One region of the Kitasatospora sp. NPDC058046 genome, then DNA from elsewhere that is predicted to be linked to it. Evidence: riboswitches for the same ligand, from Rfam matches in the RefSeq annotation. Region 1 holds a riboswitch; the other holds the start of a gene.

What was found. A riboswitch is a leader RNA that binds a small molecule or an ion and turns the genes downstream of it on or off. The one in region 1 is predicted to bind cobalamin.
Region 2: linked by a shared signal. The riboswitch ahead of ACFVU7_RS12735 (HoxN/HupN/NixA family nickel/cobalt transporter) and the one ahead of ACFVU7_RS22970 (ABC transporter substrate-binding protein) in region 1 are both predicted to bind cobalamin.

Annotation. Positions count from the first base shown of each region.
Region 1 is NZ_JBHVRS010000011.1:128,296-135,295, reverse strand. It holds gene ACFVU7_RS22990 (type II 3-dehydroquinate dehydratase) at 24-464, shown strand; gene ACFVU7_RS22985 (ROK family protein) at 581-1,531, shown strand; gene ACFVU7_RS22980 (3-dehydroquinate synthase) at 1,606-2,670, shown strand; gene ACFVU7_RS22975 (shikimate dehydrogenase family protein) at 2,672-3,550, shown strand; cobalamin riboswitch at 3,663-3,869, shown strand; gene ACFVU7_RS22970 (ABC transporter substrate-binding protein) at 4,126-4,995, shown strand; gene ACFVU7_RS22965 (FecCD family ABC transporter permease) at 4,992-6,071, shown strand; gene ACFVU7_RS22960 (ABC transporter ATP-binding protein) at 6,068-6,886, shown strand; gene ACFVU7_RS22955 (ferredoxin) at 6,883-7,000, shown strand, end outside.
Region 2 is NZ_JBHVRS010000005.1:108,396-115,395, forward strand. It holds gene ACFVU7_RS12720 (AAA family ATPase) at 1-1,640, shown strand, start outside; gene ACFVU7_RS12725 (hypothetical protein) at 1,686-3,359, opposite strand; gene ACFVU7_RS12730 (metalloregulator ArsR/SmtB family transcription factor) at 3,482-3,865, opposite strand; cobalamin riboswitch at 3,948-4,161, shown strand; gene ACFVU7_RS12735 (HoxN/HupN/NixA family nickel/cobalt transporter) at 4,192-5,307, shown strand; gene rpmG (50S ribosomal protein L33) at 5,374-5,538, opposite strand; gene rpmB (50S ribosomal protein L28) at 5,683-5,919, shown strand; gene rpsN (30S ribosomal protein S14) at 5,919-6,224, shown strand; gene ACFVU7_RS12755 (CobW family GTP-binding protein) at 6,230-7,000, shown strand, end outside.

The DNA of each region.
Region 1 (7,000 bases):
GAATTCGCTGCTATAACCGGAATATGAGCGAACTGCTATTGCTGAACGGCCCCAATCTCGGGATTCTCGGCCGCCGCGAGCCGGAGGTCTACGGCACCGACACCCTGGCCGACATCGAGGCCGCGGTCGCCGCCGAGGTGGCCGGCCGGGGCTGGAAGGTGGTCTCCGTCCAGCGCGAGTCCGAGGGCCAGCTGATCGAGGCGGTGCAGGACGCCTGGGACGGCTCCGTCGGGGCGATCGTGAACCCGGGCGCGCTGATGATCGCCGGCTGGGGCCTGCGCGACGCGCTCGCCGCCTACCCGCGGCCGTTCGTCGAGGTGCACCTGTCCAACGTCTGGGCGCGCGAGTCCTTCCGGCACGAGTCGGTACTGGCGCCGATCGCCTCGGGCGTGATCGTCGGGCTCGGCGCGCTCGGCTACCGGCTCGCCGCGCAGGCGCTGCTGGCGAAGGTCCCGGCGTCCTGATGGGCTTCGCGACGGGCGCCCCGGCTGGGGGCACCACGACGACGACGCAGGCCGCGGCGGCGCCGGGCCCCGCGGTTCAGGCTCCGACGGCTCAGGGCCCCGCGGCTCAGGGCCCAATGCCGCAGGCCCCGACGGCTCAGGCCCCGACGGCCGCCCGGGGCGTGCTCGGCATCGACATCGGCGGCACCAAGGTCGCGCTGCGCGCCGAGGACGGTCCGCCCAGCGGGCCGGTCCGCACCGAGGAGGCCGTGCTGCGCTGGCCCGGCGCCCGGGTGGCCGGCGCCTACGCCGACTGGACGGCGCTGGCCGGCACGGTCGCCGACCTGCGCGAGCGCTGGGAGGGCGACTTCGCGGCGGTCGGGGTGGCCGTGCCCGCGACCCTCGGCCCGGACGGCCGGGTGCTCGCCTGGCCCGGCCGCCCCGACTGGCGCGGCTTCGACCTCGTCCCGGCGCTGCGGCGGCTCTTCCCCGCCGCCGCCCTGGCCTGGGCGGACGACGGTGACCTCGCCGCGCTCGCCGAGGCGGTGCACGCCGGGTCCGGGCACGTGGTCTACCTGGGTGTCGGGACGGGCGTCGGCGGCGGCGTCGTGCACGGGGGCGCGCCGCTGCCGGGCCAGGGGCGCGGCTCCTGCGAGGCGGGCCACCTGATCGTCGACCGCCGGGGCCCGGTCTGCGACTGCGGGCGGCGCGGCTGCCTCCAGGCCACCGCCTCCGGTCCCGCGACCCTGCGGCGCGCGGAACTGCTGCGCGGCGCGCCGGTCGAGTACCCGGAGCTGCGGTCCGGGCTGGCCGAGGGCGCGCCGTGGGCGGTGGAGGCCGTCGAGGAGACCTGCGCCGCGCTGGCGGCCGCGGCCGTCTCGCTCGGCGAGCTGTTCCACCCCGAACTGACCGTGCTGGGCGGCGGGTTCGCCGACGGGCTGCCCGGCTTCACGGCGCGGGTGGAGGCGCACGCCGCCGCGCTGGCCCGCCCCGGCGGCCCGACCCCCGCGATCCGGCCGGCCGTGCTCGGCGGGCTGTCCTCGCTGCACGGCGCCCTCGCGCTGGCGCGGCTGCAGCCCGCGGCCTGAAGCGCACCCGGCCACACCCCCATCGAGCGACACCGCACCGCACACCACCTCACCGACCAGCCCTGGGAGCCGAGTTGACCACGACAGAAACCCTCGTCCGTACGGACGGAGGGCTGCGGCGCATCGACGTGGAGCTGGGTGAGCGCGGCTACCCGGTGCTGATCGGCCCCGGCGCCCGCCACCGGCTGGCCGGGGTGCTCGCGGGGATCGGCGCCCGGCGGGTCGCGGTGGTCAGCGCCCGGCCCGCCGAGTGGCTGCCCGACACCGGCCTCGACACCCTGGTGGTGGAGGCGAAGGACGGAGAGGAGGGCAAGTCCCTCGCCTGGGTGGCCGAACTGTGCAGCCGCTTCACCGCGTTCGGCCTGGGCCGGGCCGACGCCGTGGTCTCCTGCGGCGGCGGCACCACCACCGACGCGGTCGGGCTCGCCGCCGCGCTGTACCACCGGGGCGTGCCCGTGGTGCACCTGCCCACCTCGCTGCTGGCCCAGGTCGACGCGAGCGTCGGCGGCAAGACGGCGGTGAACCTCCCGGAGGGCAAGAACCTGGTGGGCGCGTACTGGCAGCCGTCCGCCGTGCTCTGCGACACCGACTACCTCGACACCCTCCCGCCGCGCGAACGCGTCAACGGCTACGGGGAGATCGCCCGCTGCCACTTCATCGGCGCCGGGGACCTCCGCCACCTGCCGCTGCCCGAACAGATCGCCGCGAGCGTCGCCCGCAAGGCCGCCGTGGTGGCCGCCGACGAGCGCGACACCGGGCTGCGGCACATCCTCAACTACGGCCACACCCTGGGCCACGCGCTGGAACGCGCCACCGACTTCCGGCTGCGCCACGGCGAGGCGGTCGGCGTCGGCACGGTCTTCGCCGGCCGGCTGGCGGGCGCGCTCGGCCGGATCGGCCCCGAGCGGGTCGCCGAGCACCACGAGGTGGTCGCCCACTACGGGCTGCCGACCGCGCTGCCGCCGGAGGTCGGCACCGGGGCGCTGATCGCCCTCATGCGGCTGGACAAGAAGGCCGTCGACGGGCTCTCCTTCGTCCTGGACGGCCCGCGCGGCGCCGAACTCGTCAGCGACGTCCCCGAGTCGCTAGTCGCCCGCACGCTGGACGCCATGCCGCGCGCCGCCGCCGGGGAGGCCTGAGATGTCCCTTCACCCCGACCTGCCGACCCCTGACCTGCCGACCCCCGACGCACCGGCCCCCGACGCACCCGACGCGCCGGCCGCCCGTCCGCCGATCTCCGGCCGCACCCGGCTGTTCGCGGTGCTCGGCGACCCGGTCGCACAGGCCAAGGCGCCCGCCCTGCTCAACCCGCTGTTCGCGGCGAGCGGCGTGGACGCCGTGCTCGTCCCCGTGCACGCCCCGGCGGACCGGCTGGACGAGGTCGTCCGCGGGCTGAAGGCCGTCGCCAACCTGGACGGGCTGCTGGTCACCGTCCCGCACAAGCTGGCGATGTGCGGGCACGCCGACGAACTCAGCGACGCCGCCGCCCTGTTGGGCAGCACCAACGCGCTGCGCCGCGAGCCGGACGGCCGCTGGTACGGCGACAACTTCGACGGCGCCGGGTTCGTCCGGGGCCTGGCCGCCGCCGGGTACCACCCGGCCGGGCTGCGGGTGGCACTGGCCGGCGCCGGAGGCGCGGGGCTCGCCATCGCCGCCGCCCTGCTCGCCGAAGGGGCCGCCGCACTCACCGTGACCGATCCCGACCGGGGCCGGGTGGACGCCCTGCTGGAGCGGCTCGGCACCCGCTGGCCCGGCCGCGTGGCCGCCGCCCCGCACCCGCCCGCCGACGTCGACCTCGCGGTCAACGCCACCCCGCTGGGCCTGGACCCGGCCGACCCGCTCCCCTTCGACCCGGCACCGCTGGCGCCCGGCGCGCTGGTCGCCGACATCATCATGACGCCCGCCGAGACCCCGCTGCTGCGCACCGCCGCCGCCCTCGGCCTCGCCACCCACCCCGGCATCCACATGCTCGCCGAGCAGCTGCCGCTCTACCGCTCCTTCTTCCGCCTTCCGGGGTGATCCCCCGTCCCTCCGGAGCCGGCCGACCCCCGTGGCCGCTCCCTCCCCCGTCCCCGGGAACGATCCAAACGATCATCCCACCGGCCGGTCGCCACCGACCTGACCACGCCTGATACCGTGCCATCGCCGTGGTGTTCGGGAAACCGGTCTGAGTCCGGTGCGGCCCTCGCCACTGTTGCCGCGGAGTTCCGCGGCCCTCGCTGACCGGCTTTCGCCAGCGGTCAGGGCCACTGGGCGGGCTGGGAGAGCCGCTCGGGAAGGTCGGTCGCGGCGTGTTGATGCGGAAGCCAGGAGACCGGCCACGGCGCGACATGTTCCACGAGGGTTTTGGAGAACACGTGCCCAGCGGTCAGCCGTACCCGCATCCGGTCCGATCCATACGTTCCATGCGCTCCGCGCGCTCCATGCGTCCCGTACGTCCCGTACGTCCCGTACGTCCCGTACGTCCCACAGGTCCGACACGTGTCGGCCGGGCCGTCACGGCCCTGCTGTTCGTCGGCGTGCTCGGAGGGTGCGCGGGCGCCCCCGCGCCCGTCGCGTCCGGCGGGGCGACCGGAAGTGCCGCGCCGGTCAGCGTGGACAACTGCGGGACCACCGTGACGGTCGGCGCGCCGCCCGAGCGGCTGGTGACGCTCAACCAGGGTGCCACCGAGGTGGCCCTGGCCCTCGGGCTGGAGTCCCGCATGGCCGGTACCGCCTACCTCGACGACTCCGTCCCGGAGAAGTGGAAGGCCGCCTACGACTCCGTCCCGGTGCTCTCCAAGAAGTACCCGACGAAGGAGAACCTCCTCGCGGCCCGTCCCGACTTCCTGTACGCCTCCTACTCCAGCGCGTTCACCGACAAGGTCGCGGGCACCCGGGAGGAGCTGCGCGGCCAGGGCGTCCCGTCGTACCTGTCCCCGTTCGGCTGCTCGGACAAGAGCCAGGTGCCGCCGACGACCTGGCAGGCGGCGTGGGGCGAGCTGAACGACGTCGCCAAGGTCTTCGGCGTCCCGGAACGGGCCGCCGCGATCCAGCGGCAGCAGGAGCAGCAGCTGGCGCAGTTCACGGCGACGGCCGCGGGCAAGGGCCTGAAGGTCCTGTGGTTCGACTCGGACACCAAGACGCCGTTCGTCGGCGCCGGCCAGGGCGGGCCCCAACTCGTGCTCGACGCCGTGGGCGCCCGCAACGTCTTCGGGGACCTGCCCGGCAGTTGGCAGAACGTGAGCTGGGAGAAGGTCGTCGCGGCGGACCCGGACGCCATCGTGGTCGCGGACGCCGACTGGGACACCGCCCAGTCCAAGATCGACTACCTGGAGAACGACCCGGTCCTGAGCAAGCTCACCGCCGTGCAGCGCAAGGCCTTCGTGACGGTGCCGTTCTCCGAGTCGACGCCCGGCGTGCTGCTCGCCGACGGTGCCGCCCGAGTGTCCGACGGGCTGGGCCGACTGCACCCGGCTTCATGACCGCCGCGCCCCACCCCGTCGTGCGGCCCGCTGGTCCGGGCCGCGCGACGGCGGCCCTGGCCGTCGCCGCGGCCCTGCTCCTGAGCACCCTGCTCCTCGGCCTGGCCGTGGGCTCGCAGCACGAGTCGGTCCGGACGGTGATCGAGGTCGTGGCGCGCCGTCTCGGGCTGGGCGACCCGCACGTGACGCTGCTGGACGACCAGATCGTCTGGCAGCTGCGGCTGCCCCGGGTGCTGGGAGCGGCCGCCACCGGCGCCGGCCTCGCGGTCTGCGGCGCGGTGCTGCAGACGCTGACCGGGAACGACCTGGCCGATCCCTTCCTGCTCGGGATCTCGGACGGAGCCGCCGCCGGCGCGGTCACCGTGATCGTCCTCGGCGTCGGCGTGTCCGGCGCCGTGGGCACCGGCGCGGTGGCGACGGCGGCCTTCGCCGGCGCCCTGCTCGCCGCCGTCGTCGTCCTGGCCCTGGCCGGCGCCCGAACCCGGTCGCTGCCCACCACCCGGACCGTGCTCGCCGGCATCGCGGTCGGCCAGATGTGCGGGGCCTACACCTCGTTCGTGGTGATGGTCCTCGGGGACCGCGACGCGGCGCGCGGTGTCATGGAGTGGACGCTGGGCTCGGTCGCCGGCGTGCGGTGGCCCACCGCGGTCTTCCTGATGGCGGTCGCGCTGGTGGGTGTCACGGTCCTGGCCTCCTCGGCCCGCGACCTGGACGCCTTCGCCTTCGGCGAGACCGCCGCCCGCTCCCTCGGCGTCCACGTCGAGCGCACCCGCTGGGTCCTCGTCGCCACCGCCGCGCTGGTGACCGCGTGCCTGGTCGCCAACACCGGCGTCATCGGGTTCCTCGGCCTGGTCGTCCCGCACGTGGTCCGCCTCGTCTGCGGCCCGCGCCACGCCCTCCTGCTGCCCGTGTCGGCGCTGGTGGGCGCGTCCCTCCTGGTGGGCAGCGACGTCGTGGCGCGCTCGGTCCTCCCCGACCGGGAGATCCCCGTCGGCGTCGTCACGGCCGGGCTCGGAGCGCCGTTCTTCGCCTGGCTGCTGTGGCGCCAGGGGCGGGCCGACGGGAGGGCGCAGTGACGACGACGCCCCCCGTCGGGCTGCGCGCGGAGGGACTCGGTGTCCGCGTCGGCGGAGCCACCCTGCTGGACGCGGTCTCGATCGCCTTCCGCCCCGGCCGGATCACGGGCCTGCTCGGACCCAACGGCGCCGGGAAGACCACCCTGCTGCGCGCGGTCGCCGGACTGACCCGGCCGAGCGCGGGCCAGGTCCTGCTGGACGGCGAGGACCTCCACGCGCTCACGGCCCGCCGGCGGGCACGACGGGTGGCCTTCATGGAGCAGCAGGCGGACACCCGGCTGTCACTGACGGTCCGTCAGGTCATCGAGCTCGGACGCACGCCGCACCGCGGCCGCTGGCCCGTGCCGACGGACTCCGCCGCCGACGCCCACGAGCGGTCCGTGGTCGCCGGCGCCGTCGCCGCGGCCGACGTCGGCCACCTGCTCGACCGCTCCTGGCCGACACTCTCGGGCGGCGAGCGGCAGCGGGTCCAGCTCGCCCGGGCGCTGGCACAGGAACCCGACGTGCTGCTGCTCGACGAGCCCACCAACCACCTCGACCTGCGCCACCAACTCGGCTTCCTCGAAACCGTCCGCGGGCTGGGCATCACCACGGTCGCCGCGCTGCACGACCTCGAACTCGCCGCCGCCTACTGCGACGAGGTCGCCGTCCTGCTCGACGGCCGACTGGTCGCCCACGGGCCCGGCTCCGAGGTGCTCACCTCGCGCACGATCGCGGAGGTCTACGGCGTCGACGTCACCGTGGAACGCCACCCCCGGCACGACAGACCGCACATCCGGTGGAACGGACTGCTCCACGAAAGGACGACGCCATGACCTCCCCCGCTCCGGACGCCCCCGCCCGCCGCAGTGCCGTGGTCCTGGTCGGCATGTCGGCCGGGGAGGCCGTCCGTCGTGACGAACTCCTCCGGGCGGCGGCCTCGCACCGGG
Region 2 (7,000 bases), on a different contig from region 1:
TGGCCGGCTTCCTGCGCGCCCTGGGCGCCGAGCCCCCGGCCGTGGAGGCCGAGCGGTTCACGGCCTTCCGCACCGCCACCGCCGGGCGCCGGTGCCTGTTCTTCCTGGACAACGTCGAGCACGCCGCGGAGGTCCGGGCGCTGCTCCCCGCCTGCGGGCTGGTGGTGGTCGCGAGCCGGCGGCGGCTGCCCGCGCTGCGGATGGACGGCGCCGAGGTGCGCCGACTCGGGCCGCTGAGCGCGGCGGCGGGCGCCGAACTGGTGCGGGGCTGGGTGGGCTCCGGGCGGGGCACCGACGGGGAACTGGCCGAACTGGTCGAGCTGTGCGGCGGGTTGCCGCTCGCGCTGAACGCGGTCGGGAGCCAGCTGCTGGACCGGGACAGCCTGCCGGTCGGCCGGGTGGTGGCCGAACTGCACGACCGGGAGAGCAGGTTGGCGATGCTGGAGGACGAGGAGAGCGATCTCGGCGCGACGTACGACCTGGTCCACGAGCGGCTGTCGGCGCCGGGCCGGGCGCTCTACCAGCTGATCGGCGTGCACCCCGGCCCCTTCGTGTCCGCCGAACTGGCGCGGGCGGTCGGCGTCGAGCGCGCCGAGCAGGCGGTCAGGGAGCTGCGTGGCGTCCACGTGCTCGACGAGGTGGTGGACGACGACGGCGAGGACCGATTCCGGGCCCACGACGTGGTGCGGCTGCACGCCTACGGCCGGACGCGGGAGCTGCCCGACCGCGCCGGGCTCCTCGCCGGCGTCGTGGCGTACTTCCGGGGCCGTGCCTCGCTCGCCGACCGGACGATGGGCAGGGACCGGCTCCGGCTGCAGGACCCGAGCGGCGACGACCTGCCCGGCTTCGCCTCCGACGCCGCGGCCCTGGAGTGGCTGTACGCCGAACGCGCCGACTTCCGCGCGGTGGTGGAGGAGGCGGCCGCGCAGGGGTGGCACGGCGAGGTGTGGCGGCTCTGCGAGTCGCTCTGGCCGCTGTACCACGGCCGCAAGCTCTACGACGACTGGATCGCCACCCACCGGCTCGGCATCGAGTCGGCCCAGTGGGACAACCAGCCGGCCGCCGTGGTCAAGATGCGCAATCAGCTCGCCCGCGCCCACCAGGAGCGCGAGGAGTACCGGCTCGCCGCCGAGCAGCTGGCGCTCGCCACGGAGCTGGTCCCGCTGGTGACGAACCGCCGGGTGGTCGGGGTGCTCTACGAGACCGACGGCCTGCTCTGCCTGGCCGACGGCCGCCCGGGCGACGCGGTGGAGCGCTTCACCCTGGCCCTGGCGGAGAACCGGGGCGACGACCACGGCGAGATCGTCCAGAGCTACAACCTGGCGCAGGCGCTGATCGCCGACGGCCGTCCGGAGGAGGCGCTGACCCTGCTGGCCGAGGCCACCGCCCGGGCCGCGCGGACGCGGGACAACGACATGCTGATGAAGCTGCCGCTGGTCCGCGCCCGGGCCCACCGGGCGCTCGGGCAGCTGGACCTCGCCGTCGCCCACGCGGACGACTGCGCCCGGCAGGCCAGGGAGCGGAACCAGTTCGCGAAGGAGGCGCAGGCCCACACCCTGCTCGTCACCCTCGCGGAGGAGCTGGACGACGCGGAGCTGGCGGAGCGCAGCCGCGCGCGGCTGCGGCAGCTGGCGGGCTGAGGGGCGGTACGGGTCGGGGGCCGGTGCCGGCGGGACACGGCGTGATCAGGGCCCGGTACGGAAGGACACCCGGGTGCGGTGCCCGCCGGTGCGGACGGTGAGCCCGTGCTCGGGGAGGCCGGCCGGGTCGCCGCCGTCGGCGAGCCAGCAGGCCACGGCGGAGCCGAGCAGCAGCGGGTCGACGGCGGGGTCGGGGCGGCCCCAGTCCGGTTCGGCACGGGCCTCCAGCAGCCGGCCGCCGTGCAGCCGGAGCAGGTGGCGGGCCGGGCCGAGGGCGGCCACCGCGACGGCGAGGCCGGGCAGTTCGGCGGCGGTGTCGGCGAGCCAGCGGGTGGCGGGGCGTTCGGCGTGGGCCTCGGTGCGGGCGATCACCTCGGCCGTGTAGCGCAGGGCGTCGCCCGGGTGCTCGTCGGTGAGGGCGTGGAAGCCGCGCGGGGTGTGGTCGTCCGGGTGGAAGGGGTAGCGCCGCAGGCTCACCTCGGTCCCCTCGGTGCTGCCCTCGACGTCGTACGCGGTGGGCCACTCGGCGGCCCCGGGGCAGGGGACGGGCCTGGGGTAGGGCGGCAGGGAGGGTTCGCCCCCGGGTTCGTCCAGGCCGTCCAGGAAGGAGTAGAGCAGTGGGCGCAGCAGCCGGGCGGACTCGCCGCGGTGGGCGAGTGAGCGGTCGGTGATCTCGCGCAGGCCGGCCGGGGCCTCGGCGAGGGCCTGTTCGAGCTGGGCGGCGAGGTCCCCGTCCGGGTCGAGGACGGGGGCGGCCTGGCCGAAGGCGTAGCTGGGGGAGCGCGGGTCGAGTTCGGCGGCGCCGGTGGCGACGAGCATGGTGCGGTGTTCCAGGGCGGCGCCGTAGACGGTGACCGAGCCGTGGTCGCCGATCACGCAGTCGGCGGCGACGAGCGCGGCCTGCCAGCCCTGGTGGGGCGGGATCAGGCGCAGGCCCATCCGACGGGCGTCGTCGAGCAGCGCCCCGGGTGCGTGGCGGCTCCACACGTTGGGGTGCAGGACGACGGCCACCGTGTACTCGTCGGCGGGCAGTTGGCGGACGAGCCGCCGGGGCAGGTCGGGGTGGCGGCCGAATAACGAGTGCTCGCTCCAGGTGGAGCTGACGACGACGAGCCGTCGGCCGCCGACGGCGCCGAGCGCGGCGCGGTAGCCGTCCCGGGAGCGCCGGCTGGCGAGCATCCGGTCGAAGCACGGGTCGCCGACCACCCGGGCGACGTCCAGGGCCTCGGGGCAGGAGGTCCGCAGCCGGTCCAGCTGTTCGGGGTGGGAGAGCCCGAGGACGTCCACGAACACCCGCCCGCGGTGGGTGAGTTCGTTGCGGGACAGGCCGGCGGCGCTGACCGTGTCGCCGGTGGACTCGGTGACCAGGCGGTTGTAGCCGGCGCCGTGCGGCAGGACGACGAGGCGGGCGTCCAGGCGGTGCATGGAGGAGTGGACGGCGCAGGCGACGGCCAGGTCGAAGCGGTGGCGGACGGCGTCGTCCCAGTCCAGCACGGTGAAGCCGGACAGGCCGTGCAGGTAGTCGTCCAGGGTGCGGTCGGCGAAGACGGAACCGGGGTTGACGGTGAAGTACCACTCGATGCCGTGCGGGCTCAGCAGGGAGAGGACGTCCAGCACCCGGGTGGCCGAGGTGAGGGTGCGGGCGACCGCCAGCACGCGGGCCTTGACCGGGTCGGTGTTCCAGCGGTCGGCGGGCCAGGCATGGGGGTGGGACGGCACATCATGATCGTACTGGCCGGGGCCGTTCACGGCGCGCCTTCCCGAGCGGGAGTCAGCGGCCCGAGCGGGAGTCAGCGGACCGGGCGGGAGGCGGCAGGTCGGGCAGGCGTCGGCGGGAGGGGTCAGCCCACCGCCGCGCTGGGCTCGTGGTGCTCGGCGGCGGCGCACTCGTCGAGGAGGGGGCGCATGGCCTCGTCCACGAGCCGGTAGCGCACCACTCGTCCGTCCCGGTCGCCGGTGACCACGCCGGCCGTACGGAGCAGCCGCAGGGCCTGGGAGACGGCGGGGTCGCGCATGCCGGTGGCCACCGCGAGGTCGCTGACGGCGAGCGGGCCGGCCCGGTGGAGGGCGAGCAGCAGGGCGAGCCGTCCGGGGTCGGCGAGCAGGGAGAACCGCTCGGCCCAGGACCGGACGTGCGCGGGGTCGCCGATCGCGGCGATGGCCTCGCAGACCCGGTGCCCGTCGATGGTGCGGTGGCCCGCGCGGTCGGCCGGTACGAGATGCATGCGGACATTCTTGCAGGCGGCCGCCTGTGATCCTGGACACCTGCGCAGGTGCGCAGCCTTGCACGGGTCGGGGCGCGGCCCCTACGGTGTTCCCCGCCGTGGTGCTCGGGAAGACCGGTGACGGACCCTCAGGGGTCCCAGCCCGGAGCGGCCCTCGCCACTGTGATCGGGTCGTTCCTCCGCCCGCGGAGGAACGTCGTCCGTGCCCACGGAGCCACTGGGTGCCTCGCGCACCTGGGAAGGCGGGCACGGGTATCCCGTCAGCCAGGAGACCGGCCACGGCATCTCACGAGGTTTTCCACGAGGTGCTGGAGCGTGATCCGCAGATGACCCTGCCCGAAACCGTTGCCGCCGGCGCGAAGCCGGCCCCTTCCGTGCTGCCCAGCTTCAGATGGCGGCGCGAGGACACCGTCCGTACGGCCGGGCTGATGGCGGTGATCGTGGCCATGCACGTGGTGGCCTTCGGCACGCTGATCTTCCTGGTCGCGCCCGAGCGGTACGCGGTCGGTACCCAGGTCTTCGGGGTGGGCCTCGGCATCACCGCGTACACCCTCGGGATGCGGCACGCGTTCGACGCCGACCACATCGCGGTGATCGACAACACCACCCGCAAGCTGATGGCGGACGGCAAGCGGCCGGTCTCGGTGGGCTTCTGGTTCGCCCTCGGGCACTCCTCGATGGTGGTGCTGATGGCCGCCCTGGTGGCGGGCGGCGCGCAGCTGGCGAACACGCTGATGGACGACGAGTCGGCCACCCACAAGTGGCTGGGCGTGATCGGGACGACCACCTCCGGCGTGTTCCTCTACCTGATCGGCGCGCTCAACCTGGCGGCGCTGCTCGGCATCCTCAGGGTGTTCCGCTCGATGCGGGCCGGGAAGTTCGACGAGAAGGAGCTGGAGGCGCACCTCGACTCGCGCGGCTTCATGGCCCGGGTGCTGAACCGGGCGACCCGTTCGATCACCCGGCCGGGGCAGATGTTCCCGGTGGGCATGGTGCTGGGCCTGGGCTTCGACACCGCGACCGAGGTCACCCTGATGGTGATGGCCGGCTCGGGCGCGGCCTCCGGGCTGCCCTGGTACGCGATCGTCTGCCTGCCGCTGCTGTTCGCGGCGGGGATGAGCCTGTTCGACACCTTGGACGGGACGTTCATGAACTTCGCGTACCAGTGGGCCTTCGCCAACCCGGTCCGGAAGGTGTACTACAACCTGACCATCACGGGTCTGTCGATCGCGGTGGCCTTCATCATCGGCACCATCGAGCTGGTCGGGGTGCTGCACGAGAAGCTCGACCTGACCGACCCGGTCACCGGGTTCGTCGCGGACATCTCGCTGGACAACGTGGGCTACGCCATCGCCGGGCTGTTCGTGGTGGTCTGGGCGATCGCGATCGGGTACTGGAAGCTCGCCCGGGTCGAGCAGCGCTGGACGCCCGAGGGCTCCTGAGCCGAGCGGCCCGGCCGCCCGCGGCGCCTCCCCGAGTCCGGGGAGGCGCCGTTCGCGTGTCCGGGGTCAGCGCTCCTCGCGGAAGTCGACGTGCCGGCCCGCGGCCGGGTCGTACTTGCGCAGGACCATCCGGTCCGGGTCGTTGCGGCGGTTCTTGCGGGTCACGTACGTGAAGCCGGTGCCGGCGGTGGAGCGGAGCCTGATCACCGGGCGCAGTTCGCTGCGGGCCATGGGACGTCCTCCTGGGGTCTGGGGGTCGGGGTCTCGGGGTCCGGTCCGAGGGGTTGGCTCGAACCGTACATCGAAATGGAAGTCATTTTCATCTGGTGTAACGTGAGCCCGGTCCTGCCCATTCCCGGACGCCAGGGAGCACCCATGTCCGCCCGCTGCCAACTCACCGGCCGCCGGCCCGGCTTCGGCAACGCGATCTCGCACTCGCACCGCCGCACCGGCCGCCGCTTCGACCCCAACATCCAGCGCAAGCGCTACTGGCTGCCCGGCGAGGGCCGGTACGTCCGGCTGGCGCTGAGCGCCAAGGGCATCCGCACCGTCGACGCGATCGGCATCGAGGCCGCCGTCGCCCGCATCCGCGCCCGGGGGGAGAAGGTCTGATGGCCAAGCAGAGCAAGATCGCCAAGAACGAGCGGCGGCGCGCCGTCGTCGCCCGCCACGCCGAGCGCCGGGCCGAGCTCAAGCGGACCATCGCCCACCCCGGCACCGGCCCCGCCGAGCGCGCCGCCGCCCAGGCCGAACTCGCCCGCCAGCCGCGCGACGCCAGCGCCACCCGGGTCCGCAACCGGGACGCCGTGGACGGCCGGCCCCGCGGCTACCTGCGGGCCTTCGGCCTCTCCCGGGTCAACCTGCGCGCCCACGCCCACGCCGGGCACCTGCCCGGCGTCCGCAAGGCGAGCTGGTGAGCGCCGTGGACGGGACCAGGCTGCCGGTGGTGGTCGTCGCCGGCCTGCACGCGGAGCAGCGCCGGGCCGCCGTCGAGGAACTGGCGGCGGCCGCGGTGGACGCCGTGGTCCTGCACCACGACCTGCGGGACGCCGCACTCGGCACCGTCCGCCGCGAGCTGCGCGACGCCGCCGGGGCCTTCGACGTGGCCGACGTCCCGCTGGCGAACGACTGCCCGTGCTGCGCCCTGCGCGAGGACCTGCTGCCCCGGCTGCTGGAGATCGCCGACGGCGGCCGGTACGGACTGGCGATCGTCGAACTGTGGGGCGGCAGCGACCCGCACCCCGCGGTCGAGGTGATCGCCGGGGGAGAGGTGGACGGGAGGCGGCTCGACGACGCCGTCGAACTGGCGGGCGTGGTCACCGCCGTCGACCCGGACCGGCTGGTCGGCGAGCTCTCCGTCCCCGACGACCTGGTGGAGCACGGCGAGCAGACCGCCTCGCGCGACGACCGGACCCGCGCCGAGGCGCTCGCCCACCAGATCGAGTACGCCGGCACGCTCGCCGTGCCGCGCGCCGCGGCGCACGCGCCGGGGCTCGCCCTCCTGCGCCAGCTGCACGCCACCGCCCGGACCGTCCGGCTCGGCACCGGCGCGCTCACCCGGGCCGCGCTCGGCGGCTTCGACGTGGCCGCCGCCCGCGACCGGGTCAACCCGGCGCTCGCGCTGCTGCCGCAGGAGCGGGACGAGGCGGGCGTCGCCACCCTGCTGTGGGAGCGCCGCCGACCGCTCCACCCC